4 regions of the Nanhaiella sioensis genome follow, and region 1 is predicted to be linked to each of the others. Evidence: predicted binding sites of a transcription regulator. Region 1 holds the regulator's gene; each other region holds the start of a gene.

Region 1 (7,899 bases):
TCTAGAACTTCTTTACTATCCAAGTCTAAATGGTTGGTAGGCTCGTCCAAAATTAACAGATTAGCTTTTTGTAACATAAGCTTTGCTAACGCAAGTCGTGCCTTTTGGCCGCCACTAAGTGTTGATACCGGCTTTAACACATCATCACCTGAAAATAAAAAGTTGCCTAACACTGTCCTTATATCCTTCTCCGGTTTTGATGGATACTCATCCCACAGCTCATTAAGAACACTTTTATTAGAACTAAGATTTGCTTGTTCTTGGTCATAGTAGCCAACTTTAACATTTGAACCAAAGGAAAATTCTCCTTGTAGGGCTTGTATCTTATTAATCGCTGCCTTGAGTAAGGTTGATTTCCCAATACCATTTGGACCTACCAAAGCTACACTGTCACTTTTCATGATTTGAAAATTGATATGTTGGATAATAGGCTTGTTGTTTTCATATGAAACAGAAATGTCATTGGCTTTCAAAACTTCATTTCCACTTTGACGTTCGATGTCGAAGTGGAACGAAGCTGATTTTTCATCTCCAGCAGGCTTCTCTAGAAATGTCATTTTTTCTAGTTGTTTTCTTCTACTCTGTGCTCGCTTTGTTGTTGAAGCTCGTGCTAAGTTTCGTTGAACGAAATCCTTAAGCTTAGCAATTTCACCTTGCTGCTTTTCATAAAGCTTTAAATCGTGTTCATAATTTTCTGCTTTCTTCTTTAAATAATCACTATAATTACCAATGAATTTTGCTGAATTAGTTCGAGAAATTTCGTATACTTGTGTAACGACTTTATCAAGGAAATAACGGTCATGAGATACGATGAGAATAGCTCCTGGATAGCCGAGTAAATATTGCTCTAACCAAGTGAGTGTATCAATGTCAAGGTGGTTAGTCGGCTCATCTAGTATTAATAAATTAGGCTTTGATAATAATAGCTTCCCTAAAGCAAGCCTCGTTTTTTGACCACCACTTAATGATGATATAGGTGTCGAATAATTGAAGCTTGAAAACTGGAGTCCATGTAGAACAGCTCGTACATCAGCTTCATATTGATAGCCACCTTGTTCTTTATATTGAATTTGTAAATGATCATACTCTTTTAATAGTTTGTCGTAATCTGCCTTGTTTGACATTAGGCTTTGATTGGACATTTTCTCTTCCAGTTCACGTAAGTCTATCTCCATTTTTTTTAACGGTTCAAACACGGTTAACATTTCTTCCCAAATAGATAAGTCTGAATCTAAGCCACTATGTTGTGCTAAATATCCAATAGAAATGTCTTTCGGTTTCATGACGCTTCCGCTATCATGAGACATATAACCTGCTATTATTTTCAATAAAGTTGATTTTCCAGCGCCGTTACGGCCAACGACAGCAATCCTATCTTTCAATTGTACTTCTAGCTTTATATTCGATAAAATAAGGTCAGATCCAAAATATTTTGTGAGCTGATTCACTTGTAACACTATCATGTTAGTTCACCTCTGTTATAATAGTTTTAGTGTATCTTAAAATGTATGAAATGAGCAATATTCTTTCACTGGATTCCAATGTTTACTTATCAAAGGCTTGTGAAATGCATATTTTTAATAATAGTTTAGCTTATTTTGTATGCGCTTTCTTACGGAAGTCATATTAAACTTAGGTTGTAGACGTTATAGGCTCTTTTCGTAAACTTTGTTGCTATTGTGAATAATTTAGGACAGCATAAAATGAACTTATGCAATTGACCTCATTTATAATGAGAAAAGGTGCCTACAACCGCTAAGTTTATACGTATTTATTTCTTAGAACGAAAATCAACAATTAATGCGAAAACAGCAGCCATGTATTGAGACACAAATACGAATTATTATATCGTTTGTTGCAGCTTCTCATCATTAAAACTATGACAATGGGCTAAATTATTCGTTACAATTCACCATTTATGAAAAAAGCCATGTACTCAAAAGGTGATAGAAATGGCCTTGGATGTACATATAGTTTTCACGCCTTGTTAAAGTAACGACAGGATTGTAAAAATAGTGTAGTATAGTCATATTGAGAGGTGAAAAGCAAGTGTCTTCATTTACACATTTTAATGATCAAGGTAGAGCAAAGATGGTTGATATTTCTGAAAAGGGCGAAACATTTAGAACTGCTATAGCGAGATCAAGTATCTCAGTTAATCAAGAAATTTATGAACAGATTATTCATTCAAAAATAAAAAAAGGGGATGTGTTAGCTGTAGCTCAAGTGGCTGGTATTATGGCTGCAAAAAAAACAGCAGATATTATCCCAATGTGTCACCCAATTAGTTTAAAGGGTGTCGATATCACGTTTACATGGGAAGAAAAAAAGCAATTATACAAGCTTATTATTATCGTAGAAGTTAAAACTAAAGGTAGTACAGGTGTTGAAATGGAAGCTCTAACTGCTGCTAGTACGTGTGCCCTAACTGTTTATGATATGTGTAAAGCAGTTGATAAAGGTATGGTTATTGGTCCAACTTATTTATTAGAGAAGACTGGTGGAAAGAACGGAGACTTTATTAGAGAGCAGTGAATGAATAGCTGTTTGAATGTGGGGGAATAGAAGTGAATAACGAACAAACAAAAATTCCACAAGCTACTGCAAAGCGTTTACCATTGTATTATCGTTTCATCAAAAATCTTCATGCTGCAGGTAAGCAGCGCGTATCATCTGCTGAATTAAGCGAGGCTGTAAAAGTAGATTCTGCAACAATACGTAGAGATTTTTCGTATTTTGGTGCTTTAGGTAAAAAAGGATATGGTTATAATGTTAATTACTTATTAACGTTTTTTCGACAAACACTTGATCAAGATGAACTAACAAAAGTGGTGTTAATCGGGGTTGGGAATTTAGGTACTGCATTTTTAAATTACAACTTTATTAAAAATAATAATATGAAAATTGAACTTGCATTTGATGTTGATGAGCAAAAAATTGGCACTACAGTTGGAGATGTTCCTATTTATCATATGGATGACTTAGAAAAATATATTACCAAGGATGTAAGTGTCGCCATCTTAACTGTACCTGCACCAGTTGCGCAAGGGATGACTGACCGTTTAGTAGAAACAGGTATTAAGGGTATTTTGAATTTTACGCCAGCTCGAATTAATGTACCTGACCATATTAGGATTCATCACATTGATTTAGCAGTTGAATTACAATCTTTAGTTTATTTCCTTAAAAACTACCCAACTGAATAGTAGCTATATTGGCATTATGGTCGTTTACATGATCACCGAGTTATAAAAACAATATATGCTTTATAATGATAGATCAGGAAAATTATTTGTAATTTATGATGGAGGTGAGACCAATTAACATAGGAATTGGAAGTCTTATATTAATTTTAGTGATCGCACTCGTTATCTTTGGTCCAAATAAGCTTCCTCAATTAGGAAAAGCTGCTGGAGAAACACTTAGAGAATTTAAGAGAGCGGCACAAGACATTGCAAATGAAAATAATAAAAAGAAGTAACATTAGGATGAGAAAGTATGAATGATAGTAAAGAAATGTCTGTATACGATCATATAGGAGAGCTAAGGAAGCGTCTAATTATCGCAGCCGTTTTCTTTGTTGTGGCTACAATTGGAAGCTTTTTTTTGGCTGAGCCAATCATTGTCTATTTACAACAGGCTGATGAAGCAAAAGAGCTGACGATGAATGCATTTTCCTTAACTGATCCAATAAAAATTTATATGCAATTTGCTTTTATTATAGCTTTTGTAATTACTGCACCAGTTATTTTATACCAGCTTTGGGCGTTTATTAGCCCAGGCCTATATGAAAAAGAGCGGAAAATCACTTTAAGTTATATACCAATATCAGTGTTACTATTTTTAGGTGGGGTTTCGTTTTCCTATTTTATTCTATTTCCATTTGTTATTGAGTTTATGACGAGGATATCTGAACGCCTAACGGTTAATCAAGTTATTGGGATAAATGAATATTTCCAATTTCTATTCAAAATCACTATTCCATTTGGAATATTGTTTCAGCTTCCTGTCGTTGTGATGTTTTTAACTAGACTTGGCATAGTCTCGCCTATGTTTTTAGCGAAAATAAGAAAGTACGCATATTTTGTTTTACTAGTTATAGCAGCATTTATTACGCCACCAGAGCTCATTTCACATCTGATGGTGACGATACCTTTATTTATTCTATATGAAATAAGTATCTTTATCTCAAAAATAACCTTTCGCAAAGTGGAAAAACTAGAACAGGAACTCATGGCTGAAAATGAGTAACAACCATACCATAAATCATAATAAAGGTAATCAAAGTGAGTTTTTACAAATTGTAGAGGCTCACTTTTTTTATATAGTAAATCTAGCAGGTGTTATGTGAATTTATTAAATATAAAGGTCGTATGATTAACTAATATTTAAGCATTGAATAAATGAAGAAAGTAATGATGTTAATGAGCAATAAAACAACAAAATTGTATGAGGTTGATTTATATAAACCTATTCAAGAGCATTTTACAGAACAGGGCTATGAAGTATATGGAGAAGTCAATCATTGTGATATAGCAGCTATAAAAGACGATGAGCTAGTTATCGTGGAGCTTAAGCTTAATATAAGTATAAAGCTGTTAATACAAGCTACTAAAAGGCAGCGTTTATCCGATCAGGTGTTCATTGCTATCCCGAGACCTACATATTCTTTGCGTTCTAAAAAATGGCAGGATATTTGTTATTTGGTCAGAAGGTTAGAATTAGGCCTTATGATTGTAACTTTCAAAAATGGTATTGCACAGGTAGATATTATTATAGCTCCAGCTGACTTTGATCGGAAAAAAAGTATGCAAAGAAGCAAGAAAAAAAGAGATTTACTTTTAACTGAAATGCAAGGAAGGCATCGTAACCATAATGTTGGTGGGAGCAAGAATCAAAAAATTATGACGGCGTACAAAGAAAACTGTATTCATATTGCCTGTTGTCTCGAATGTTTCGGCCAGTTATCAACAAGTGATCTTCGCGAGATGGGAACGGGTGACAAAACTGTATCCATTCTTAATAAAAATTATTACGGCTGGTTTGAAAGGGTTCGAAGAGGAACTTATACACTTAGTGATAAAGGCAAGAATGAGCTAATTTCATATCCACAACTTGTTCACTATTACGATGAATTAATAGCACATAAGCTTGGTTAATACAGAGAAAGGTATTTTGAATAACTGATATGTATATAGAGAAGAAAAGGTCTCCCAAACATATTCGTGTTTGCTCTTATTACGAAAAGCAACAAATAATGTGATAACAGCCATAGAATAAAACAACCTTCCCATTAACTAGGAAGGTTGTTTTAACTATTTTATTTTTTTCAGTTTGTTATGAAAGATAAACATACGAATAGCCACTCCAAAATCAAGAGTGGCTACAAAAGACAATATGAGAGTGGGGAAATTCCAAATTGTTTCTTGAGCTGATTGAATTGCGAGATATGTGAAAACGATCCCTATAAAACTATATATAAATCCAAAAAATAAAGGTGAGCGGCGCATATGTTAAAGTCCTCCAATAATCGACTGCATTTGTTCCAGTTGTTGTCGCATTTGTTCAATGTCATCCTTGTAGATAGTTTGTATTAAGACCACAAATGTATTCATTGAAACGTGTGCAATAATAGGTACGAGTATTCTTTTTGTTTTCACATAAAGAAAGGCAAAAGTAAATCCCATTGAACTGTATATGAGAATATGCTCTGGTTCGCCATGAACTAGGGCAAATATGACAGAACTAATAAGTGCTGATATCCAAAAATTATACTTCTTATACAACGAGCCAAATATGATCTTTCTAAAAATGATTTCCTCTAATATTGGTGCAATGATTGAAGTGACAATAATGAATAACGGGACTAATTCAAAAATTCCGATAAGCACTTCAGTATTTTCTGAGCCCGGATTAATTCCAAGTAACATTTCAATATTTGCTGCTAAAGATTGTGCAAATAACGCAAGGAAAATACCTGCGATTGACCAGAAAATGGCTTTACCAGTAGAGGGATAATCTTCAGGAATCACTCTATTAATCATATCTTTTTTCATAATGAAGAGAATTATCATTAATCCGAGGATAAAGCTAATTACGGCCCAATAACCAACCCTAATGACTATTGCAATATCATTTGATTGTGCTTTTTCGCCTACACCTAAAATTTCTAATAATGGCACACCTAAAGTCGCTGAAAATTGGACAATAATATACGCGATAATTACATACCAATAATGTCTTTCGAACGGTGGAAATATTTTTTTAATCAATAAAATAATCTCCTTTAAATGTTTGTTCATGCTGCTTTGATCTCTAATAGTATTTTGTTATTTGGGAATGTTTTGTTCCCCTTCGTAGCTTTTAGAGGTCACCATGTCATTTTATCAGAAAGAAAAATCCCTATTCAAATGATTTATCTTAATGATTTGACATTGTTAGCTTTTACAACTATTTTCATCATAGTTGTCCGATTAAAATATGCATTAATAATGTATGTCCAATACGTACAGGTTAGTACAATACTTACCGTATTTTATCACAGTATTCTAATTTACTCATGTATATTATGTTTTTTATGTTTATTCCTCCGTATTTGTGACATAATTTTAAGGGGTCAGATGATAAGGATATTTACATATGAAGTTATCCATTTTATTTCAAGCATGCAAAACCTACTTAACGTTCCAATAGACCAATAGTAGTAATATTAATTCTACAAGGTCCTAGACATAGGGCGCTGTTGATATAAATGATGTTTTTTATCCTAAGATTTTGCCAAGTACTTAACTAGAGTGACAACCGAACAAAACACTTTCTATGGTTTTATGCTGGTCACAATAACAATAAAGTTTACGAAGAGAGCCTTATAAAAGTAGGACGAATGTTGTGGTTATACAAGGGAGAACTTGTCTATTTATGGGGTATATATGAAATTAGGAATTTTTTTCTGCTTTAGACTTGCAAAAACATGTGAGATTCATTAATATAATAGTTGTGTTAGCACTCAAGTATAGCGAGTGCTAATAGAAGAATATTGAAAAATAATACCATTTAAATTATTTGAGGAGGTTGTTTCACTTGTTAAAGCCATTAGGTGATCGTGTTGTTATTCAAATTGAAGAAACAGAAGAAAAGACTGCAAGTGGTATCGTATTACCGGATACTGCAAAGGAAAAGCCTCAAGAAGGAAAAGTTGTAGCTGTTGGTTCTGGTCGAGTATTAGACAGCGGTGAGCGTGTAGCTCTTGAAGTAGCTGTAGGTGATAGTATCATCTTCTCAAAATATGCTGGTACTGAAGTAAAATCTGACGGTAACGAATACTTAATCGTACGTGAAAGCGATATTTTAGCTGTACTTAGCTAAATTTATCCACCTTTGTACTTAACATAATGTGTGATGTTCAACAGCATACGGATTGAACATTATTTAATAGATTAGGAAAATTTGAGGAGGTAAAACAATATGGCAAAAGATATTAAATTTAGCGAAGAAGCACGCCGTTCTATGCTAAGTGGAGTAGATGCACTAGCTAATGCTGTAAAAGTTACATTAGGACCTAAAGGACGTAATGTAGTATTAGAGAAAAAATTTGGTTCTCCATTAATTACAAATGATGGTGTTACAATTGCAAAAGAAATCGAATTAGAAGATGCATTTGAAAACATGGGTGCAAAGCTAGTTGCTGAAGTAGCTAGTAAAACAAATGATGTAGCTGGTGACGGTACTACTACAGCAACTGTTTTAGCACAAGCAATGATTACTGAAGGTCTTAAAAACGTAACTGCTGGTGCAAACCCTATGGGCGTTCGTAAAGGAATTGAGAAAGCTACTAAAGTTGCAGTTGAAGAGCTTAAAGCAATCTCAAAACAGATTGAGGGTAAAGAATCAATTTCTCAA
Region 2 (7,899 bases), 980 kb from region 1:
ATATCAACAGGTATTTTTCTGTTCTTACTAAATGTGCCAGTTGCGATCCTAGGTTGGAAAAAAGTAGGGAAAAGGTTTACCCTGTATAGTTTTTTAAGTGTCGCATCGATGTCATTCTTTCTTCAAATATTGCCTATCGTTCATGTTTCTGAAGATATTTTATTGAATGCAGTTTTTGGTGGAGTCATTCAAGCAGTAGGGATTGGTTTCACATTGAAATATGGCGCTTCCACAGGTGGTCTTGATATCATCACGCTAGTTTTATCTAAAATCAATGATCGCCCTATTGGTGTATATTTCTTCTCATTAAATGCCGTAATCATTATCACAACCGGTTCTTTATATGGTTGGGAATACGCACTATATACGTTAGTGACTTTATATGTAGCGACAAGAGTGATTGATTCAATACATACTAGACATGAAAAACTAACAGCGATGATCATTACAAAAAAAGCAGATGAGCTAAAAGAGGCAATTCACTCAAAGCTAGTGAGGGGAATTACGACAGTACCTGCAAAGGGTGGCTTTTCAAATGAAAGTCAAGAAATGATGATTATCGTAATCACGAGGTATGAATTGTATGATTTAGAAAGAATCATCAAAAAGGTCGACGAGAATGCATTTACTAATATTGTTCAAACAGCAGGTATCTTTGGCTTATTTCGAAAAGAATAATCAATTAGAAAGGGTAGGAAATCAAGAGCTACTTTTTAGCTTATTTCCTACCCTTACACCGGAATAAATATTTTAACAATTAATTAATGTTGTAAATTGTCTAACCTATTTTGAAGCTCTCTTAACTGCTTTTTTTCAGCAATCGTTGAGTTTGCATATGCTGAGGACAGTGCGTTTTTTGCCGCTGACAAGGCATCTTCAGATTGAGCAGCCTGTTCAGCTAATTGAACTGCTTCTCGAGCTTGTTGAAATAATTGATTTCCCATCGTTATGCCCCACCAATTGATGATTCTTTAACATTTGAAATTTTTTGTCTTTCCTCTGCCTCTGCATATGTCGTGTGATAAGGGATCCGTTCATCATGTTTTTCAACAGCGTCAACACCTTGTTGAACGAAGCGTTTGGATTTATTACGTTTACCCATCAGTAGCCCCCCTTAAATCATCCTGAAGAAACTAACTCAACAAAATCGATTTCTAGGTGTATATTGAAAATGTTACTTGGTTAATCTTAAGCTACACTCGATTGATTGAGTCAGTATCATTTATATTTTGGCTAACAATTGTTTATATATACATGAATGATTAGGTTAAGGCTCTTATTATAAACTTTGTTGTTATTTGTAAAAAATATTATTAGACGTGATTTGGTAAAAGACAAGGTGCTCGAGTAAGTCTTTATTTAATCGTACATTAGGTAACAAAAAATGAAAAAATTTCATTTGTTATAGGGCTTTAAATGTTAGTTAGAACATTAAATAACCATTATCATTTAGTTATCAAGTTTTAATATATTAGCTAAAGCCTTACCGACTCCATCTTGTTCGTTTGTAGTGGTAATATCTTTAGCAAGGGACTTTAATTCATCAATTGCATTTCCCATAGCAATTCCAAATCCAGCATAATCAATCATTTCTAAATCATTGTCTTCATCGCCAAAAGCTATTATGCGGCTGCGAGGAATTTGATAATAGTCAGCAATTTTTTTCAAACCAACGGCTTTATTTAATCCAGCTTTTACAATCTCTATAATGTGCCATGGTGCTCCCCATTTGCGATGATCAATCATTTCTGCATGTACATCTGATAAATAAGAACGAATTTCTTGTACGTGGCTCTCTTCTGCATGAATTAAAATACTCGTAGGGTCGTGAGTTAAAATTTGCTTTAAGTCACCTGTTTCAATTTTCGGGTTGCCAAAGTTAAAGATATTTAAATACTTTTCATCATGATAATGAAAATAAACATCATCCATCACTTCAGCTAAAATATTCTTAATATCATATTGCTCACTAGCTTCCACGATATCCTTCGCTGTATTTAAATGAAGTGGGGTATGATATAATCCCCAATTGTGATCGATTGGATGATGAACGAAGGCACCATTAAAATTAACAATGGGTGTTTTTAAATTAAGCTCATTATAATAAATTTCACTAGCTCTATATGGTCTTCCAGTTGCAATAACAACAATATGACCTGCCATTTGAGCCTTCATGATCATTTCTTTCGTATATGAGGAAATCTTTTTATCATCAGTTAATAAAGTACCGTCTAAATCTAATGCAATTAAATGTTGTTGAAAGCTCATAATGTCTCCTTTGTAAAAATAATTTATCTTACATAATAAAACATTTATTATACTATTTACATAGTAGAAAATAATCATCGATTGTTTTAAGTGTACCTTGAATGGAAAAAATTTGTCCACTATTTTGTAATAAAATGAAAAATAATAAGAGCAAGTACGATTCATTAATATCTCACGATGTTAATTCATTCTCATATCGCTAGTATTTGCGACAATAAATGTAACAAATCGTTCATATTTTCTATAAGAAAATGTACTGAAAAGAAGTAATTTTTTTGCTAATTAGTACATATATGATATAATGAAAATGATTCTCAAGTAGGTCGAAAGGGTGAAAAACATGGATAAAGCTTTAGAAGAAAATTTAATGGGCGCACTTGAAAATGTGCTTGATCCAGAGTTAGGTATTGATATTGTTAATTTAGGCTTAGTGTATGGTGTTGATATAGATGATAATGGGACTGCGACTGTTACAATGACTCTCACTTCTATGGGATGCCCATTAGCAGGAACTATTTCTGAAGATGTAAAGAGAAATTTAGCGGATATACCAGAAGTAAAAGAGACAGAAGTTAGTATTGTTTGGAGCCCACCTTGGAGTAAGGATCGCATGTCAAGATATGCAAAAATTGCTTTAGGAGTTCATGGATAATCATGTAGTAAAATACATCTGATGTATAAATATTTTAGATATTATTGTAAGAGAGGTGGAGATTAAATAACTTCATCTCTCTTTATGCTGCCATAAGTTAAGCTTTTTTCTATTCTAGCCGAAAAAATGACTTAGCTTTGTTACTTTTTACGCCTAATCTATAAGATAAAATTGTTGTTTTACTACTGATTAGTCATCGATATATAGAAGGAAAGATGCAACTTTGTTTATTTCTTATGAAAAAAATAACAATTCATGAAAAAAAGCCCTTGGCTAAGAGCGGAATTGTTTCTTGTTTCAAAAGTAATGTTGTTAGGGTAAATGGCTAGCATCACAGTTTCAATATGATGCTATTTTTAACAAATTTGTACTATAAGAAGTAGCTTTAAATGTTAGTCATCATGTTATAGACGAAAAGCAACAATCAATGCGAAAACAGCCTGCTATTAAGATTCAACAACCAATCAGGTGGAGGAGAGTTACCACCTGATTCACCGAGTTCGAGTTTATTTACATGCAGTCACTATATTCCTTGTAAAGTTTGTAATGCTCTTTGTGACATGCGTTGCGGTGTCCATGCTGGCTCCCATACAAGTTGCACGTTAACTGTATGAACCTCTCCCAGTTGCTCGATAACATGCTTAACACCATTTACAATGCTATCGTGTAAAGGGCAACCAGGGGTAGTTAATGTCATGATAATTGACACATCATTAGCTGTGGATATAGTAACATCATAAATCAAACCGAGGTCAACAATATTTATGTTTAACTCCGGATCAATTACTTCATATAGACGACTGTACACTTTTTCTGTTAAGCTCATTAAGATCTCCTCCTTATTTCCGAATGACGTTGCCAATTGAAAAACAAAAGGTGGCAGTAGTTAATAACATTACTAATTGACTGATCGTATATAACGGAACACTCTTTACGATAATAGATAAAGCTATTCCAACAATGCTTATTAGAAAAGCAAGAAAAGTAGGTATGCTCATTTTCTCATTAATCATATCTTTTAACGTAGGAACAGATTCTTTACCTATCTCTTTGCTATATCGATGCGTCCACCATAAAAACGGAACTATTTTGTATAGGTATCCCATAATACTTAACACAATCCAAGCGATAATATAGAGTAATATAAGTATTGGAAACCAATGATGGAGACTAGGGAAAAAAGAGATAATCATTGCAAAAAAATGAATGAAAAACCCATTTATAATAGCTAATAATGAAAACATAAAAGGTTTATCAAGCTTCTTCTTAATTCTTTTTGTAAGAATGGTATATATATGCCCCGTAAATAAACTAAAGCCAATGAATAATCCACTGACACCTATTGGTAATAAAGTTGAAATATCTAGTAAAAAAGATAATGCTGTTAAAAATAATCCGCATACATAAGCACTATATACCCAAGCGGCTAATTTCATTGAAAATCCGTGTGCAAGAGCAAACATCGGCACCATTTTATAAGAAAAACCAAAAATCAATAAAGTAAACCAGCCTGTGATTCCAAATAAAATATGTGTTTTTAACAGTGGGATATGTTGAAATAATACTGTTCCGAACTGCAAATTATATGCTAACAATATCCCTAAAGCCAATGTAAGCAATAAGCAAATGAGTGCACTGCCAACAAACAATGTAAGTATATTGAATTTTTCTTGTTTTTTCATAGTCATCAACATTTGAATGATAAATAATAATATTGAAAATAAAGCAATACTTCCACTGTATAGAATTGTTTTAGGTGCAAATACAAATGATAAAGCCAGGCTAGAAACTCCTATAGCACTTAAGAAAAATTGAAGAAAGCCTAAGCGTTCACTCCAAATAGGAGTAAGGAAGACAACAGGAACAAGTTGGTACATTGCCCCCATAGCCACCATCACTGCCCATCCGAGAATAAGCAAATGTGCACTACTCCATATTTCAGGTATTCTATATAAACCTTTTACGATATTCTCACCTTGAAAAACCAGAATAAATTGACTTGCTAGAAAGGCTAATAAACTAAAAAAAATAAATAAAAATGGAAGCTTTATATTCGTTTCAGTCGTAGCTTGCTTTGGAAACATAAAGTATCACCCGTTTTCATCTTCTAATATCAATTTGATAAGTACCATCGTCTAGCTGTTTAGTATGGTGCGTATACTTGAGTTCATCCAATTGCTCATATAAGAACATAGGTCGTCTATCATTAATAATTGAAAGAACTTCGTTATCTTGAAGTTTTTCCAATGCTGCAAGTGTTCTCATCATTGGTTGGGGAGGCTCTAAACCTCGATTATCAAGAATCATTTTTCTCACCTCGCACGAAGGTCACTTTCCAATGCTTTGCTGCTATCTTCTCAACGGTATAAGTAAAACCTTTTGTTTTCATAATTGTAAGTAGCGGTGTAGGTTTAATAGGTGCGTGTAATATAAAAATGTCATCATCTTTCAATGAAGAAACAGTATTTGTTATTTTTTGAAATGGCTGAAGCTTTTTATTTATATCTTCTCTCACATCTAACTCAACGATGTTCTTTGCTTCTATATCGTTCATTTTTTATTCCTCCTCGTCATATCCTTTGATTTAATGATAATAATTTTCAATTATGTTTGGTGTGATTCAGTTCACTTGTTAATAATTTTTTCAATAGTTACCATTCACAATTTGTCCACAAGAATATGTGATGCATATCACATACATACTCAAATCAAAATAATTACAATATTTACATGAATGTTGAGGAGGTAGTCCTTATGTTTGATCGAGATTTTAATAAAAATCCATTTATAGTCATTTGGGAATTAACGCGTGCTTGTCAATTACACTGCTTGCATTGTCGAGCAAAAGCTCAAACTAGACGGGACCCTAGAGAATTATCCTTTGAGGAAGGTAAACAATTAATAGATCAGATTTATGAAATGGATAATCCAATGTTGGTGTTTACAGGTGGAGACCCTTTGATGAGGGAAGATGTATATGATATTGCAGATTATGCGATAAAAAAAGGTGTAAGGGTATCCATGACACCTAGTGCCACTCCCAATGTAACTAAACAAGCGATTGAGAAGGCAAAAGAGGTTGGTTTAGCACGGTGGGCTTTTAGTTTAGACGGTCCAACTGCTGAAGTACATGATCATTTTCGTGGAACGAAAGGATCATTTGATTTAACAATGAATGCCATAAAATATTTACACGAGTTAGAAATTCCAGTGCAAATTAATACAGTGATTTCTCGCTACAATGTTGATGTGCTAGAAGAGATGGCTAAGGTTGTAGAAGAGTTAAAATGCGTCCTGTGGAGTGTATTTTTTCTCGTTCCTACCGGAAGGGGGAAAGAGTCAGATATGGTATCCCCAGTACAACACGAACAGATTTTTCACTGGCTATATGAATTAAGTAAAAAGGTACCGTTTGATATTAAAACAACAGCAGCACAACATTATCGTCGTGTCGTTATTCAACAGAAAATGAAAGAAGCAAAAGATACAGATCGAGCTATCCGTTATGCAGATGCCTTAAACGAAGGAAAAACGGGTCAAATTGATGGTTTAGGTCGAGCACCAAAAGGTGTCAATGACGGCAATGGTTTTGTTTTTATATCTCATATTGGTGATGTATTTCCTAGTGGATTACTGCCTGTCAAAGCTGGAAATATTAGAGAGAAGACATTAGCGGATATTTATAGAAATTCTCCTATCTTCAAAGATTTGCGAAATCCAGACAAATTTAAAGGGAAATGTGGTGTATGTGAATTCCGCTTTGTTTGTGGTGGCTCACGTGCAAGGTCGTATGCAGTGACTGGAAATTTTTTAGAAAGTGAACCATTCTGTGTGTATATACCGAAAGCATTGCGGTCAAAATCAGTGAATACTTAATATAACAAGCTGAAGTAGGTGTAGCCTTCCTCTATATCTTTGAGTGGGATACACCTTTTTGTATGTAGCTATGTTAAAGCTCGGCCTCTTTTCATAACTAGCGTTAACTGTAGCTTTTCTTCGTTAACAAGATAGCAATTTCGTACAATCTATAATTTTTGAATAGTGCCTTTTTAACGAACGTTTTGTTTGAACATCTAGAAAAGCATTAGCTATAAAAATTGAGTTCTTTACCCCAAATCAAAACTTTGTCTAGATAATAGGTAAGCAATACACCTTTGTTACCATCAAACTCTTTTTGTAATTGTACTAGTAAGCCAGTTTCAAGGACGTACTGTAAATAAGACATTTTATATAATATCATAGGGTCACCTTGAAAGGAGATTCCTCTTTTGTTCATTTCCTTAGTATATAATTGAACACAATGGTTTCGAATGCTATCATCATTGTTTTTCTCGGAATTACGTAACCCAAGATATCTTTCAACTAGTAAATTGATATCAAACCAACCTGATGCAAATCTAGACGATTCCCAATCAATCATTTGAATATGGTTGTTAGTATTTTGATGAAAATGATTGCAGCATATATTTTGTAAATGAAGGTCACCGTGTACGATGCATTGTCCATTCTTTACTAGTTCAGAAAATGATAAAGAGCTTTCACTTAATATTTGTTGTATTATGCTGTGCGTAGGTTCTATCATTTTCTTTAAGCGCTTATGGTGTAACGCATCAATAAGATACAATTTTGTTTTTTGTATTTTAGCTTGTCTTCGTGTTTTCATTTTCTTCGAATGAAATGTTGGAAACCAGGGGTTAAACAAATCGATATTATCGTAGAAATTTTGCTCATATGAGTGGGCATGTAATTTTGCAATTGTTGGTATGATATAGTCAAAATGATTTGGAGGAGGTATTCGTCCACGCAAAGGCTCAATATATTCTATTAACATCCATGTTTCGTTATCAAATATATTTGACTTAGTTGCGTATATTGTTGGCATGAACTCTTTTAGAAAGGGGAGAGCTTTTTCATATAAATTTATTTCTACAGTATTTCTATTTTTTGACCCTATATAACGTTTAAAAATAATTGGTTGA
Region 3 (7,899 bases), 650 kb from region 1:
CAGCAAATCCAATAGCAAGTATGGCTGATCCGATCGCTGAAACTAAGAACAGTGGTGCAAAACCTGATTCTACTGAAAAAGTATATGAGCGTCTTACTGCACCATCTAATCCTAATAAGAACATTGGGAAGAAGGTTAAGTTAAAACCAATCACAAATAACCAGAAATGATATTTTCCTAGTCTCTCATTTAGCTTAAAGCCAAAGATTTTAGGCCACCAATAATATAGACCCGCAAATACGGCAAACACGACACCAGGTATTAATACGTAATGGAAATGAGCAACTAAGAACAGCGTATTATGATATTGATAATCTGCTGCTGCCATCGCAAGCATAACGCCAGTTACACCACCGATAACAAAGTTTGGCACAAATGCTAAAGCCCATAACATCGCATTAGTAAATTTAATTCTTCCTTTTCTCATCGTAAATAACCAGTTAAATATCTTTACACCTGTAGGTACAGCAATTAACATCGTGGATATGGAGAAGAACGAATTAACTGCAGCTCCAACACCCATTGTAAAGAAATGATGCACCCACACAAGCATACTTAAAAATGCTATGCCGACAATTGAGAAAACCATAGATTTATAGCCAAATAGAGATTTTCTTGAGAAGGTCGCGATTACCTCTGAGAAAATACCAAACGCAGGTAATGCTACAATATACACTTCTGGATGTCCCCATAACCAGAACAGGTTTGCCCATAACATATCTGATCCGCCAGCAGACAGTGTAAAGAAGTGAGTACCATACAAACGGTCAAATGTCATTAAGCCAAGCGCGACCGTGAAAATAGGAAATGCAGCAACGATAATGACTGATGTAATGAAAGATGTCCAAGTAAACATTGGCATTTTCATCAATGTCATGCCTTTTGTTCTCATTTTCAGGATCGTGACAATAAAGTTGATACCTGTCATTAATGTACCGATACCCGCAATTTGAAGCGCAATGGCATAATAATTGTTTCCGATACCTGGACTAAACTCCTTACCAGCTAGCGGGAAATACGATGTCCAACCTGCATCAGGTGATCCACCTATGACGAATGATATATTAAATAGCATAGCTCCACTAAAGAATAACCAAAAGCTTAAAGCATTTAATTGTGGGAATGCTACATCTCTCGCACCGATTTGTAGAGGGATGATCACGTTCATTAAACCGATTAAAAACGGCATAGCCATAAACAAAATCATGATCACACCATGAGTTGTAAATATTTCATTATAATGTTGAGCATCTAAAAATTCCATTTCAGGTCTAGATGTTTGGACTTTCATCATAAGACCGTCTATCCCACCACGGAAAAACATTAATACTGCTGATAGGATATACATAATACCTATTTTTTTATGATCGACTGTCGTTAACCATTCAGTCCATAACCAACGCCATTTTTTCAAATAGGTTACAACACCTATAATACCTACCGTTGTGAGTAAAATTGCGATTTGTGACCCTAGAATTAATGGATCACCTGTTATAAAAAACTCATCCCATTTAATGCCCACCGTGATCACCCCCGTTTTCCTCTTCCATGTTCATATCATCATCTTTTTGAGTGTCAGTAGAATCATTTTTATAGTTGTCTTCTTCTGAGAATATCTTTCCTTGATAGCTATGATTCTTATATAATTCAGGATTTGTATACGTTTTAGAGTCTATATCAGCATGGTTAACCCACTCTAAGTGAGTATTAGAATATGTTAATCTACCTAAATGTGTTGGCAAAAGAAGCTCTTCATACTCCTCCTCAGTTAATTTAGGAGCCGTTTCCTGCACTTCCTTTTTCCACTCCTCGTAGTCTTGTGGCGTCTGTGCTAATACTTCAAATTCCATTTTCGCATAACCCCGACCATTGAAGTTCGTATTTCTACCTTCAAAAGAACCAGGATTATCCGCTACAACAAATAAATCTGTTTCCATTTTATTCATTGTGTATATTTGTCCAGCTAAAGCAGGCACCCAAAATGATTGCATCGTTGAAGCTGATGTTAATTTAAAGTGAACTGGTCTATCAGCTGGAATATTTACATAATTAACTGTTTCAATTCCATCTTCTGGATAACTAAAAATCCATTTCCAGTCGGCAGATGTCACATGAATGACAACTGGCTCTTGATCTTCGTAGCCTTCTGGAATTTTTTCAAGGTCATACAGCGTAGTTACCGTAGGAATTGTTAGAGCAACAAGAATAAGGACTGGAATGGCGGTCCAAATAATCTCTAGCAATGTACTACCGTGTTCTTCTGGCGGTTCATAATCCATATTGTCTGGTTTTTCTCGATATTTCCAAACGATATAAGCAAATAAACCGAACACAACAACAACAATTAACAGCATCCATAAAATCGATTGATTAATTAAGTTGGCGATACTTCTTGCTGCAGGTCCCTGTGGATCAAGCACAACCAAATTTGTTTCACAGCCACTTAGAAACAATACTGGGAGAGTTGTTAAAAACAACAAGACAAGTCCCTTGTTAAACTTCATGTTAATTCACCCCAAAAGTTAAGTATACTTACTAAAAATTTCGTGAATATGTTCATTTCTTCACAACCGATTGTTCGGTTTTTCACAAACTTTGCTAATTTATATCAATAAAAAACATTAACACTGTGTAAATAATGATAACATGATTCTATGAACACTTAAGTCTGTAATTGTGACAAAATACGCAAGGAATTTACTGGAGAAACTACATTTAATTTCACCATGATATTTAAAGTCATTTTACCGATTCTAATTTTCCCATCATGCCTATTTTCGCAAATGAAAAATGTACATTTTGGCTTGATATGACTCTTCCTGTAAGAGTGAAATGGATAGTTGCTACTTGATACGAAGCCTTTGTGGCAAAATTCTAACCCTGATTTTTTAGATGAAATTCGTACCGAAAACAACAATCAATGTGAAAAAAACTCAGCGTTCATTATATAAAATTCATATACTCTGTAGTGATTCATATCACTAAAACACGTATTAACAATTGGTATAGTAATAATGTGAATAAAAAATAACTTACACAATGATGTGTATTGTATAAAGTTGGTGGATTTTATGAACAAAGGTATGCATTCACTATATGAATTAATTGGTGGAGAAAGGGCTGTTCACAGTCTTGTAGATGCATTCTATCCAAAGGTTTATGCAAACAAAGATTTACAACCGCTGTTTAGTGGCGATATAAATGAAATAAAAAGAAAACAACAAATGTTTTTAACACAGTTTTTAGGTGGACCCACTCTATACAGTAATGAATTCGGACCACCTGCTATGCAGCATCGCCATCTCCCATTTGAAATTACTCCTGTCAGAGCTCAAGCTTGGCTGAATTGTATGAAAGAAGCGTTTGAAGAAACTGAGTTAACTGGACATGCTGCTGACATGTTCTACGACCGACTGAAACAAGTGGCTGCAATAATGGTAAATACACATACTAAATAAACTTGAATTTTTGTAAATGAAGTAGAATTTAATCTCCACATGCGAAGAAAAATCTACCTCAAGACACAGACTCAAAGAGATCGTGAATAATAAAATTAAGCTGCTACGCAATGTAGCAGCTTAAGAATCCCATATATTAGTCCCAATTAGTAGCCCTAACACCATAAAGCTTGCGATGAATAGTGTCACAGATAATTCTTCCATCATGATCCCCCATTATGTACATTAATCATATTTGTTACGTGCTCATAAAATATTTTACTTCTATTTATAATAAGGTTAGCATGAACAATCATAACAATTGACAAGGAAATTCAAACGTTTTATGTCAATAATGTGAAAATTATTTGAACCTATTCATGGTTATTTGTTAGTGATTTAATTCTATCTCTAAATTGACTGTCACGTAAAACTGATAATTCGAACTCATTTAAACTACTTGAAAGTTTAATTGATTCATAGGTATTTAATTGATTAAAAAAGATTGCTAGCGCTGTTTGATTCCCATTTTTATCAGTAGCATATAGGGCTTTTGTCAATATGTATAAAGTTGAACCACCTTTTTGCCCTGCATGTTTCAACCATTGTTGATTAGCTGGATTTTCCATTAATCCTTCCATTACAGGATGTAAATGCTCTTGTACTTCAGATGAAAAATATTCACGACTATTAATCTTCTCCATAATACGTGCGTAATTATAAGTCGTTGATGTACTAAACCGCTCTGAAAACATTCGATCAAAGTCGCTATCATGCCAAGTTGAAGGATCTGCTTTTTGTTTATAAATGCTCGCACCATTACTTTTAAGTTTTTTATGTATTTGATTAGCTAACTCTTTCCACTCTACTGAAGATAAATCTTTAAGTGTTTCTTTCACTAGTTGGTGCTCTTGTTTGCTTGTTATTTTTCCGTAGTTATTAGACTTTACTTCGTATGGAATATATAAACTAGATACGAATGGATAGATTTCTTCATGATTATCCAGTCCCAATTTTTTTATTAGCTCATTAATTTGATCTAATCCAAGCCTCATCATTAAAAATTCTGTATTTGCATTTGAACTAAACTGAATCATACCTTTTACAATTTCTTCAAGTCTAACAGTGTCATTTTGTATTAGGTCTAGTTCTTTCATACGCTCTAGCCAAGCGTTGTGAGCACCTCCATCTGTATTGGGAACATAAAATTTTTCTAACACACTAATTTGAACAGTTTCATTTGATGTGACTAAACCTTCAGCTGCTTGTTCCGCATACTCAATTGCGATAATCGTTTTTACTGTACTAGCTAAAGGCATGTTTTGATCAGATCTAATATCCCCTATTACCTCACCATTCTGGATTAAATAAAGTGATGATTTTTCTTTATTTTCCTCCAGGAACTTTAAGACATAATCAGTGCTTGGTGTGTATATCCAGCGCCTTATACCCCAAATAATAACAAGAAATATAATAACTGCTATACCGAGAATTTTAAGAACTAGAGTCATTTCTTCACCACCTCGTAATCTACAAATATTCCATATATATTAAAATAGGAAAAAATAATATATTTCAGTTATGCAATACATGCATCTGCACATAAAAAGGGCTAAACTCAAAGATGCGTTCATAACTACAACGGTTGTAGTCACTCCGCTTTTTGAGTAACCCTCAAATTATAGTGAGTATTTTACTGGATTAAATGCTGTTAAAGAATATATAAACTTCTTTTGTCGCTCTGTTTCATCGTCTTCCATATCAACGATTGCCCACAACGCTTCATCAAAATAAACGAATAACAATACGTCTTGCCATAATATTTTTTCTTCTTCAGTTAATGTAATATATTCAAAATATCCTTTTGTAAATTCAGTCCATTCCTCTTCAGTAAACAACCTGCTAGGTGCGGTTTCTATCTCAGTATGGAATAAAATTAATGCTAATGCTAAGTCTACAATTCTTGGAACAATTCCTCCATTGTCTGGATCAATTAAAACTGGATGATTATCTTTTTCGTAAACTAAATTACTTGCTTTATAATCCCAGCTTGCATTAACCATTGGTAGCGTTTTTTTCTTTAAACGAGAAAAATCACTCGTTAAGAAATCTTCAATACGACCTTTTAATATATTAAACTCTTTTTTCTCTGGACGATTTTTTAATAAGTTAGATGAGATCTCTTGCAAGTCATTTGTTACATCATTCGTAAATTCATCATCAAAATTTAGCCAGTCAAACCGAGCACATTCAAACGTATCTACTTTATTGTGAATTTGACCTAATAATCTTCCTGCTTCATAGATGTCTTGAAGAGAACCATCATATTTACGACCTTTAATAAATGGATACATTGTCCAAGTATGGTCTTTATATTGAATGAATGGATTTTCTACCTTGACTGGGGTAACCACTTTTATTCCATTAGAATGTAAGCTCGTAGTCCATTCAACAAGCTTTTGTGCAGTATCCATCGTTCTTCGAGTTCGTTTAATAATAACATCCTGCCCTCGATACTGACATTTATATACAGGAGAATATCTATATATAGAATTAGCAGCTTCCTCTGTCCATTTCACATCCCATAGCCTGAACAAGTTTTGTGTTTCTTGAGTATTCACTTATATCACCTTTTCCTAATTTATAGAACGTTCATTACCTCTTTTGAAATTTCCTGTTACTTTAGCAAGAATTAATTGAACTTCATGCTTACTATTGGCTTGCTGAAGTTTAGTAATTATTTTTTCTGCTTCTTTACCTTTTAATGTTTTTACTTGTTTACCCATCCATGTAATAAAAACTGTGTTGTTCTTTGTTACTCGGTAACTAAACATTTCTTCATCTAATCTACCCCGTTTATCAATTTCCGTCATGGTCGTTCACCACCACTTGTCGATTTTGATCCATAAACATGTTTTGACCGATAAACCTCTCTATTTGACCCATAAATTCATGTTTTTGACCCATAAATGTCTCAGTTTGACCCATAAAACATGTTTTTGACCCATAAATGTCTCAGTTTGACCCATAAATTCACGTTTTTGACCCATAAATGTCTCAGTTTGACCCATAAAACATGTTTTTAATCGAAAACTCCTCATACGGTAAAATACATGTTTTAAATAGGTCATCCGTTACGTTGAAGTACCGTTTATCCTGCTAAAGATGACTGTTTACCTTGTTGTAACTGGTACATCTGATAGTATTTGCCTCTCATTTGCATGAGATCATCGTGATTACCTTGTTCAACAATTCGTCCTCGATCGAGTACTAAAATTTGATTTGCATTTTTTATCGTCGATAGGCGATGAGCGATAATAAATGTTGTACGTCCTTTTTTCAACACTTCTAACCCGTCTTGAATAATCTTTTCAGTTTCTGTATCAACATTTGCGGTGGCCTCATCAAGAATGAGAACTGCTGGATCAAAAGCAAGTGCACGTGCAAAAGATATTAACTGTCTCTGCCCTGTAGATAACGTACTCCCTTTTTCAATTACCTTCTCGTCATAGCCATTTTGTAAGTTTTTAAGCAATCGATCTGCCCCAACATCTCTTAAAGCTTTTTCTACTTGTTCACGAGTTATCATTGGGTCATTTAAGCTAACGTTAGAAGCTATTGTACCCGTAAACAAAAATGGATCTTGTAAAACGATTGCCATATGCTGCCTTATCATTTGTACTGGGATAGTATTTATATCTTGACCGTCAATGAGTATTTTGCCTTCTTTCGTATCATAAAAGCGGGACAGAAGATTCATAACTGAACTTTTTCCTGAACCCGTATGACCTACAAGTGCAATCGTATCCCCTTCCTTCGCCTCAAAGGAAATATCATGGAGAACTGTTTCCCCTTCTTTATAGCCGAAAGAAACTTTATCAAATGTAACATTACCTTTATAGCGTGGCATTTTATCCTCACAAACTTCTGTGCCATCTTTGTCAAGAAGCTCAAAAACTCGTTCTGAAGATACTAATGCTTGCTCAAGATTTGCTAATTGGTTTACTAATCCAGTGATCGGTTGGAATAGACGATTCAAATAATCAACAAACGCATATAGCACACCTAGGGATACAGCCGAATTTGCTGTTAATGATTGGCCACCAAAATACCAAATCAAAGCAACGAAGGCAATATTACGTAGTACGCCAACTAAATTATGAGATGTTAAAGAATTTAAGCGTAGTAACTTATTTTGATGGTCGAAATAATCTTTATTAATTTCTTCGAATTCTTCTTTTGTTTCAGGTTTTCTTCGGAATGCTTGAATAATAGTCATTCCTTGTATTGATTCATTGATCATTGCATTTATATCACTTAAGCGTGATCGTATGATATGGTTGTATTTTGACGCATACTTTCGATAAAATTTAATCCAAATGACTAGTATTGGAACAAGCACTAAACAAATGAGTGCAAGTTTTACGTCTAATAAAAATAACGCAATATAAATACCAGTAAT
Region 4 (7,899 bases), 2.7 Mb from region 1:
TAATATTATCATTTACTTTTAGTTCGTCAATAATGTCGGACAGCGACTTTTTATTCACTACCTGTTCACCGCCTATTTTAATTAATATCACATCTATTTTATTGTAACGAATAAACGTTCGCAATGAAAGTTTTTAGTCGCCAAATTATAAAATCTGTTAAAATAAATATAATGAAAATACTGTGGAGTGGAAAGAAATGAATAAACAAACTATTGAAGACGTTTTAAGAAATGTACCTTTATTTAAAGAACTTATAAATACTGAATTAAAGGAAATTGTAAATATTGCAATCACCAGAACGTACCAAAAAGGGACTCATATTTTCATGCATGAAGACCCGTTAGATTATGTGTATTTTATACATACTGGTAAGGTAAAGATATATAAAAATGATATTCAAGGGAAAGAACAGATTGTATCTGTATTAAGTGATGGAGATATGTTTCCACACGTAGGTTTTTTTAGAAAAGGCAATTATCCAGCTTCGTCATTCGCTGTCGAAAGTACTGCTGTTGTAGCAATTTCTATCTCTAATTTTGAACAATTACTTTTACAACATCCAGAAGTTTGTATTAAACTATTTAGAGTGATGGGTGAAAAAATTATCGATTTACAAAAGAGACTTGAAGAACAAATTTTAAATAATACATATGAACAAATCGTTAAGCTGTTATTAAGACTTTCAGAAACTCACGGAACGGAAGTTGATAACCATACTAGAGTGCTGTCGACCCAATTCACCAATAAGGAACTAGCTAATATGATTGGTACGACTAGGGAAACAATAAGTAGAACGATCACAAAGCTTAAAAAACAAGGATATATTACAGTGAATTGCGATGGCAACCTTGTTATTGATGTAAGTAAGTTCGAATCAGAAATCTTGTGAGTTAAAGGCTAAAAGATCTTTTCAAAAGCGATTACGAAATGGACAATAAGGTAAATTTCTATATGAAGTCCAAAACTTTGAAGATAGAAAAACATCCGAATCGCGGTTATATACAAATTTAGCTCTTATACGAAAACAACAATTAATGCAAAGACAACCAAAAAGATGAGTTGCTAGAGCAGCAACTCATTTTTCATGTTCCCAAACTGTTATTACTCAGAGTGAGTGTAAATTGGTCATCCGAAAAAACAAACTTACCTTAGTGAACTAAATGGTTAAGGATAACATTTGTTCCATATCGTCCTGCGCATTATCAATTAATTGGAGGTTGAATGTTTCTTGTAAAACGTTCAGGACTCCCTCAGAAATAAACTCTGGTGGCTTAGGCCCAATGCGAATATCTTTAATGCCTAAACTAAATAAACCAAGTAAAATTGCTACGGCTTTTTGTTCGAACCAAGAAAGAACAATACTGATTGGTAAATCATTTACTTCACATTCAAAAGCATCAGCTAAAGCAAGTGCTATTTTTACCGTTGAGCCTGAATTATTACATTGACCTAAATCAATATAGCGAGGAATTTCTGTCCCTGGTACCGTGCCATAGTCTACATCATTAAAACGAAACTTCCCACAAGATGTAGTTAAGATAACTGTTTCTGGTGGCAAAGATGTAGCTAGCTCTCGGTAGTACTCTCCACCTTTTCCTGGAGCATCGCATCCAGCTATAACAAAAAACCTTTTAATTTTGCCAACCTTAACTGCTTGGATAACTTCAGGTGCCAAGCCTAATACTGTTTCATGATGGAAGCCGGTTACTAATGTTTGTTCTGATTCAATGTTTGCATCTGGTAATTGGAGTGCTCTATTTATTAAAGGAGTGAAATCATCATTCTCTATTTTTTGAACATTTTCCAAGCCAGCTACTTCATATGAATACATTCGATCTGCATACGTGCCCTTAATCGGCATTACACAGTTTGTGGTTGCTAAAATAGCACCAGGAAACTTTTCAAATAATCTACGTTGATCATACCATGCTTTTCCTATATTCCCTTTTAAATGCTGATATTTTTTTAATTCTGGATAACCATGTGCAGGGAGCATTTCTGAGTGAGTATAAATATTTATCCCTTTCCCTTTTGTTTGCTCAAGCAACTCTTGCAAAGCAAATAAATTATGACCAGTTACTACGATACACTTTCCTTCTATTTTATTTTGAGAAACTGTTATTGGCTGGGGTATACCTAAACGTTCAGTATGAGCTTTATCAAGTACGTCCATGATACGAACTGCTGCTTGCCCTACCTTCATTGCCATATCAATATGTTCTTCAACATTAAAATTTGAATTCGTTAACGTCATATAAAGTGCTTCATGAGTCGTTGCATCAACAAATGGATCGGTATATCCAAGTTGATTAGCATGTGTCCGGTATGCAGCGATGCCCTTTAAACCAAATACGATTGTATCTTGTAAGCTTGCGATCGTTTCATCCTTTCCACATACACCAACCACTTTACACCCTCCTGATGGAGTTTGTTCACATTGATAACAAAACATGTCTATCTCCCCTTTAAAAACGGAATTTTCATGTTTTAGCATACATCTTTCGCATACTATCAATTGTGATGTTAATCACTTTTTTGCATAATTTACAAAATGTTCACATTTATACCATTTTATCATTACATGACATGAGATACTTTGTGTGTTTTTTTGTGCCCTTTCCGAACGAAGCGCATAAGTTATAGCGAATAAACTTTTTTAATTGAGGTGAAAGTTGTGAGTTCAGACAATAATAAATTATCTAAAAATCTAGAGAACGAATTCAATGGCTTAATCAAATCGATGAATGAATTCATTAGTGAAAATCCTTTTAAACGAATATTTGAGTCTCTTGATGACCTACTTAGAGAGCCCCTCTTCATTCAACAAATACCTATACGAACATTTGAAACAGATAAAGAGTATGTTATTAATGCAGAATTACCTGGTGTTAAGCGAGAGCAAATAAGCCTTGAATTCTTCGAACATTATGTAACGATCTCACTTAATAACAGCGAAATAATTGAAGAGTCAAATGATAAACAACAAACGTACCAAAAAATGCATACATTCCAACAGGCTTCAAGAACCGTTCACGTTCCCTACAAAATCCCAGAGCAAAACGTAACGGCAACATTTAGGGACGGCCTACTAGATATACGTATTCCACGCCAACAACGCAAGCGGATATCCATTCAGGAATAGAACTTCATTAAAAGCTCTTTCGTAAACCTTCTTGCTATTAAACAGAATGATGAGTATAAATACAACTCAATAATTCTAAGAGTAGATAAAGTTCCACGAACGCTAGTGTATAAAAAATCAATACTAAATAAAAAAGCAGCGAAGAAAATATTCATTCGCTGCTTTTTATGTATTCCATTAGGAATTTTTGTGAGATTCACTTCCGTATTTCGGATTATTTTCTGGAGTTGAATCATGTTGAATGGACTGCTCATTAGCAAATTCAGTCTCATTCCTATTGTTCGGATATTTATTTTGTCTCTTTCGGTTATTGTTTTGATTAGTCATTCATATTCCTCCTAGTTATCGTTTTTATTATTCATTTCCTTTTTAGGACGTTTTTGTGTAAATTGGTTTCCAAATTCCATGTTTGTTTTTTGTGGTTTATTTTGCTTCTTTGTCACCTATGCTCCTCCTTTTTCAATTCATTTGGAGCAACGGATTGACATGACCTTTGCTCCAATACATAGTCTGTGACGCATGAAAAAAGATTATACACCTCATATTTCATACTATAAATTACATATTTTTAAAAATTAAAAGCAAGTTATATGTAGGAGGTGGATGTAGTGAATAAAAAGAATGAAAATCCAGAACATATACAAACTGAAACTCATCTAGACCCATCAGAAGAGCCAAGATTAGTAATCAAGACAAATCTTGATCCTGAAACGAGTGTTGAGGAAAATCCCTATTATAATGAAAATGTGAAAGATGTTGAGGAGTTTACGGAGTATTTTGATAAAACATAAAAGGTGTGTCAAACATTATGGATAAGACATTAAGATATTTACAAGAAACATTATCAAACTATTTAGATAAACACAATATATCGGAACAAATATATGAAAAACTTCTTGCAAAAACGTATCGCAGTGAAGGGGATTTTGTTAAAGAATTAAATGAAGAAGAAATATCATTTTTAGATGAGGTTTTACCTGATGAAATAATATATGCTTTAGATGAACAAGATTTCAAACGTGTAGAGCAATTGAATGAGGTTTATGAGTTGCTGTATTAGTAATAATGAGTAGTCAATAATAAAGGTCATGGGGTGATGAAGCTGACACGTAACAATGATAATTTTATTAATATTAAATTTCAAGATGGTGCTATCGATAAAAATGGGATAAACGGTTGTCAAGTAGAAGACGTTCTTCCTATCTTAATCAATAAGCTTAAAGCATTTCAAAATGGCGATTTTCACAGCATGGAAAATTCACTAGCCATTTCAAATCTAGAAGCAGCTAACTATGCTTTACATTGTAGACGTGAAAGAGTTGAATTAGAAAAACATTAGAGCAGAGAGGATGACTTACAGGGCAGAAATTCCCCGAACCAATATAGCTTCTGCCCATTTAACAAAGAGTCATCCTATCAATTAGCAGTTAACCATTTTCTCAAGGTTCAAACTACGTTCGGAACATTTCTATGCGGCAAAGATGGTCATAGATTTATTAATGATGAAAAACCTTTAAAAGCAGAATTAAACTGATTCATCGCCCCCATCATTTGTCCTGCTGTATTCATCATCTTACTATAGTCATAAGAACCGTCATCTTTTTTGAAATGATTCATGATAGATCCGAAACCAGGCTGAGGTTGCTGCATATTAGGTTGTTGTAATGGGTATGGTGTTGGATACGGCTGAAACGTATTTGGTCTTGGTCTTGGTCTTGGCCTTGGCCGAAACGGTGTTACAGGAGCGGCAGGAATTCCTGGTGAAATTGAAAATGGTGCAAATGGTGTCGTAGGTGGAATTGGACTAGTAGGTTGAAAAGGTACAAAAGGCCCTTGCGAAAATGGTGGTCGTGGAAATGGTGGTCGCCAAACTGGCGGGAATGGGTACCTATTGTTTCTTTGATGCATCACACTCATTGCTATTTCCCTCCATAGGAATTAATATTGGCCTTAATAATGTATGTCAAAGCAAGATGTGTTGTGCTGAAATTCGTGTGGAGAAAAGAGCCTCATTTCTGATTCAAGGCTACGAGCCTAAACACAGCTACTTCACAAAATTGAAAGTCCCCACCTGCAAGGGTGGGGATCAATGATAAAATATGTTTATTAGAATAGGTCTGTTTTCGATTAAGTATAATACTAGTTATCATGCGATCTATTTTAAACAATAACAGTCACAATACTCTTTCATGTATCTAATTAATTATCGAAAGAAACAATTGGGATGCCAAGTGCCTAACAAAAGCAATAAATTTATGATAAGACCCAATCTACCTTATTTATATTAACTGCATAATAGCAATATCTTAATCATTCCAACCATATGCCATCACTTCAATTGTAGCTACTTGATCAGCAAATTCAATCGGAATATCTGGATATAATAATTCAAATCCTGCTTCATTTCCTGGATTTAAACCAACATCAATATAATCATTTAAAATACCTAATAATGTTCCATCCTCTGCATATAAAGCACCTGCGACACTTATACTTTCTTGTTTTTCGTCCTTCGTATTCTTCACTAAGCCTGTTACTCTATATGGGGTCCATTCATCGCCTTTTACCCCTTTAATCGCTGATACTTCCATTAAATTAGGATCTTCAGTTGTTTCGTTAAACTCAAAATTATATGTAGTTTCTTTGTATAGACTAGCATCAGTAATACCATCAATAATTGCACTTTCTGAAACAAATGCTTTTTCACCAGGTAAAACTACATTTGGTACTGCATATATCCACGTTGCCGTACCTAAAATTCCTCCCTCCTGATCTTTAAAATTCATTTGTGTTTCACCAATCTTAATAGGTACTTCACCTGTGTTTTCATAAATTGCTGCAGAATGTAACCAAATAGTACCTATTGAATCAACCCAAGCTATACCGTTATCTTGAACAATTTCCAGACTCACATTTTCTACTTCAGCTTCTTCTTCTTCAACTTCAACTACACTAACTCCAGAAGTTTCTTCAACTTCTTCTGTATTGCTATCTTCTGTCGGTGAAGCCGAACCTCCGCTCGCTCCTGATAATTTTTCATCATTAGAACATCCCATAAATAGCAATAATACAGACATGAATACAAGTAAAGCACTTAACTTCTTCATCAAATTCCCCCTATAATCTCTGTTTGTCATTTCAAAAGGTTGTTACCGCTATGGTTTGTTGTTAATAAGCATGTATATACCTTGAGTTTCATTGCAGTTTTTTTTTGGATTACTATGCCAACCATATATGTTATAAAATAGCAACAAAGTTTACGATAGCAGCCTTACAAAAAGATATTATCAAACGATACTTACAATTTTCTTACAAAGAATAAGGGTATTTTGATGTATCAATATGGGAAAATATAACAAATGTAAGTTTGATAAATTAACGGTTTAAAAAAGAAGAGTACTGTTTGATTATTAGATTTCAAACAACACTCTTGGCTCAGTTATATTTAGTTTTGGATGAACTGTTTTACTTCATTTGAAGGCTCAACTCCGAGCTCTTCCCTTAATAACTTGACATAGTTTTTATAGTATTCTTTTAACCTTTTTTCATAAATAAGGTTGCTAGCATATATATTTAGAAGAAATATAGTCATTTCTTCATGCAGAGGGTATAAAGTCAAAAATGTTTTCACAACTTCTTCTGAGCGATTAATATTCCCTTCTTGAATAAAGAAACTTGCTAATTCACGAGTTAGTTTTTCATACATTCCTGATAGCTCTTCTTCAACCCCTAAAACCCATAAATAATCTTTCATTTCAAATAAATGCCCTTTATATACTTGGAAGGTTCTTTCACTAATTTTAAGATTATCTTTATTTACCTTGTCATAGTGCACAAAATACGCTTTAAAAGTTAGTAGATCACAATATTCTGCTTCGACATCCAGTATATAACCGTCGTTTAAGTTACGAATTTGTAGCTTCATATTATTTTCCTTTAGCACTTTTTTCATTCTAGAAATAGTCGTGTGGAGATTTACAGTTGCATTTTTCGTCCAAAACATGTCCATCAATTTCCACTTATTGATGACTTGATTTGGATGGACGAGAAAATACGCAAATAGCTCTTCTGTTTTTCTTGTGGGCCATTTAACAACTGTTCCACCTTCACCTCTTACTTCAAATTTTCCTAAACATTGTATCGATGTCTTCGTTTTTAAGTCTATTTGTGCAAGTTTTGTTTTGTCCAAATGATTTTTTAGTAAACGGGAGGTCACTCTATTAATATCTTCAGAAGTAACAAATTTTACAAGGTAGTCAACTGCATAAACTTTAAATGCGTGAACAGCATAATGTTCGTAAGCTGTTGTAAATACAATTTGAATGTCCTTATCAATTTGTACTATTTTTTCTGCCAATTGGATGCCATTCATTTCCGGCATTTCTACATCGAGAAAAACCACATCAGGTAGAATGTCAGCGAACATTTCCAATGCTTCTATTGGACTTGTAAAGCTTCCAGCAACAGTTAATTGAGGTTGTTGACTTATTAATAAATGCATCAAATCTAACGTTGGTTGTTCATCTTCCACAATCATAACTTTAAGCATTACAACCCCTCCAGTTCAGTATCATACAAGTCATCCTTGACTCTTTTTCGTAATTCCAATGTAATCTTAGTTCCACAGTTTATTTTTGAGTCAACTTGTATATGCGCTTCATTCAAAGATGCTAATCTTCTTCTTATGTTCGTCATACCTATCCCTGCATTTTTCAGTTCTCCATTTTTAAACTGCTTTAATGCTTCCTCCGACAAT

The links. The regulator Rex, encoded in region 1, represses fermentation and respiration genes when NADH is low (regulators of the CRP and FNR family bind a similar motif). The targets are predictions, from matches to a motif close to TTGTGAAATATTTCACAA.
Region 2: V1503_RS03905 (TIGR04053 family radical SAM/SPASM domain-containing protein) is a predicted target of Rex. The motif match lies at 5,600-5,617, and genes of this name have one in related genera.
Region 3: qoxA (cytochrome aa3 quinol oxidase subunit II) is a predicted target of Rex. The motif match lies at 2,553-2,570, and genes of this name have one in related genera.
Region 4: hcp (hydroxylamine reductase) is a predicted target of Rex. The motif match lies at 2,517-2,534, and genes of this name have one in related genera.

Annotation. Positions count from the first base shown of each region.
Region 1 covers NZ_JBKAEG010000001.1:1,807,486-1,815,384, reverse strand. Annotated here, with positions in the region: gene V1503_RS08335 (ABC-F family ATP-binding cassette domain-containing protein) at 1-1,463, opposite strand, end outside; gene moaC (cyclic pyranopterin monophosphate synthase MoaC) at 2,050-2,535, shown strand; gene V1503_RS08325 (redox-sensing transcriptional repressor Rex) at 2,568-3,206, shown strand; gene V1503_RS08320 (twin-arginine translocase TatA/TatE family subunit) at 3,302-3,481, shown strand; gene tatC (twin-arginine translocase subunit TatC) at 3,499-4,251, shown strand; gene V1503_RS08310 (DUF2161 domain-containing phosphodiesterase) at 4,425-5,159, shown strand; gene V1503_RS08305 (YdiK family protein) at 5,316-5,510, opposite strand; gene V1503_RS08300 (CPBP family intramembrane glutamic endopeptidase) at 5,514-6,272, opposite strand; gene groES (co-chaperone GroES) at 7,081-7,365, shown strand; gene groL (chaperonin GroEL) at 7,465-7,899, shown strand, end outside.
Region 2 covers NZ_JBKAEG010000001.1:829,393-837,291, reverse strand. Annotated here, with positions in the region: gene V1503_RS03950 (YitT family protein) at 1-678, shown strand, start outside; gene V1503_RS03945 (DUF3813 domain-containing protein) at 762-944, opposite strand; gene V1503_RS03940 (hypothetical protein) at 947-1,102, opposite strand; gene V1503_RS03935 (Cof-type HAD-IIB family hydrolase) at 1,450-2,268, opposite strand; gene V1503_RS03930 (metal-sulfur cluster assembly factor) at 2,609-2,920, shown strand; gene V1503_RS03925 (metal-sulfur cluster assembly factor) at 3,444-3,746, opposite strand; gene V1503_RS03920 (hypothetical protein) at 3,760-5,004, opposite strand; gene V1503_RS03915 (DUF2249 domain-containing protein) at 5,021-5,227, opposite strand; gene V1503_RS03910 (DUF2249 domain-containing protein) at 5,217-5,474, opposite strand; gene V1503_RS03905 (TIGR04053 family radical SAM/SPASM domain-containing protein) at 5,675-6,796, shown strand; gene V1503_RS03900 (oxidoreductase family protein) at 7,005-7,899, opposite strand, start outside.
Region 3 covers NZ_JBKAEG010000001.1:1,155,994-1,163,892, forward strand. Annotated here, with positions in the region: gene qoxB (cytochrome aa3 quinol oxidase subunit I) at 1-1,522, opposite strand, end outside; gene qoxA (cytochrome aa3 quinol oxidase subunit II) at 1,512-2,504, opposite strand; gene V1503_RS05380 (globin domain-containing protein) at 3,072-3,458, shown strand; gene V1503_RS05385 (serine hydrolase) at 3,812-4,948, opposite strand; gene V1503_RS05390 (phosphotransferase) at 5,117-6,058, opposite strand; gene V1503_RS05395 (hypothetical protein) at 6,074-6,310, opposite strand; gene V1503_RS05400 (ABC transporter ATP-binding protein) at 6,589-7,899, opposite strand, start outside.
Region 4 covers NZ_JBKAEG010000001.1:4,547,159-4,555,057, reverse strand. Annotated here, with positions in the region: gene V1503_RS21555 (DEAD/DEAH box helicase) at 1-58, opposite strand, end outside; gene V1503_RS21550 (Crp/Fnr family transcriptional regulator) at 198-890, shown strand; gene hcp (hydroxylamine reductase) at 1,158-2,453, opposite strand; gene V1503_RS21540 (Hsp20/alpha crystallin family protein) at 2,676-3,143, shown strand; gene V1503_RS21535 (hypothetical protein) at 3,321-3,470, opposite strand; gene V1503_RS21530 (hypothetical protein) at 3,752-3,934, shown strand; gene V1503_RS21525 (sigma-G-dependent sporulation-specific acid-soluble spore protein CsgA) at 3,952-4,203, shown strand; gene V1503_RS21520 (Acb2/Tad1 domain-containing protein) at 4,240-4,482, shown strand; gene V1503_RS21515 (YppG family protein) at 4,629-5,060, opposite strand; gene V1503_RS21510 (FxLYD domain-containing protein) at 5,450-6,250, opposite strand; gene V1503_RS21505 (response regulator) at 6,589-7,692, opposite strand; gene V1503_RS21500 (hybrid sensor histidine kinase/response regulator) at 7,692-7,899, opposite strand, start outside.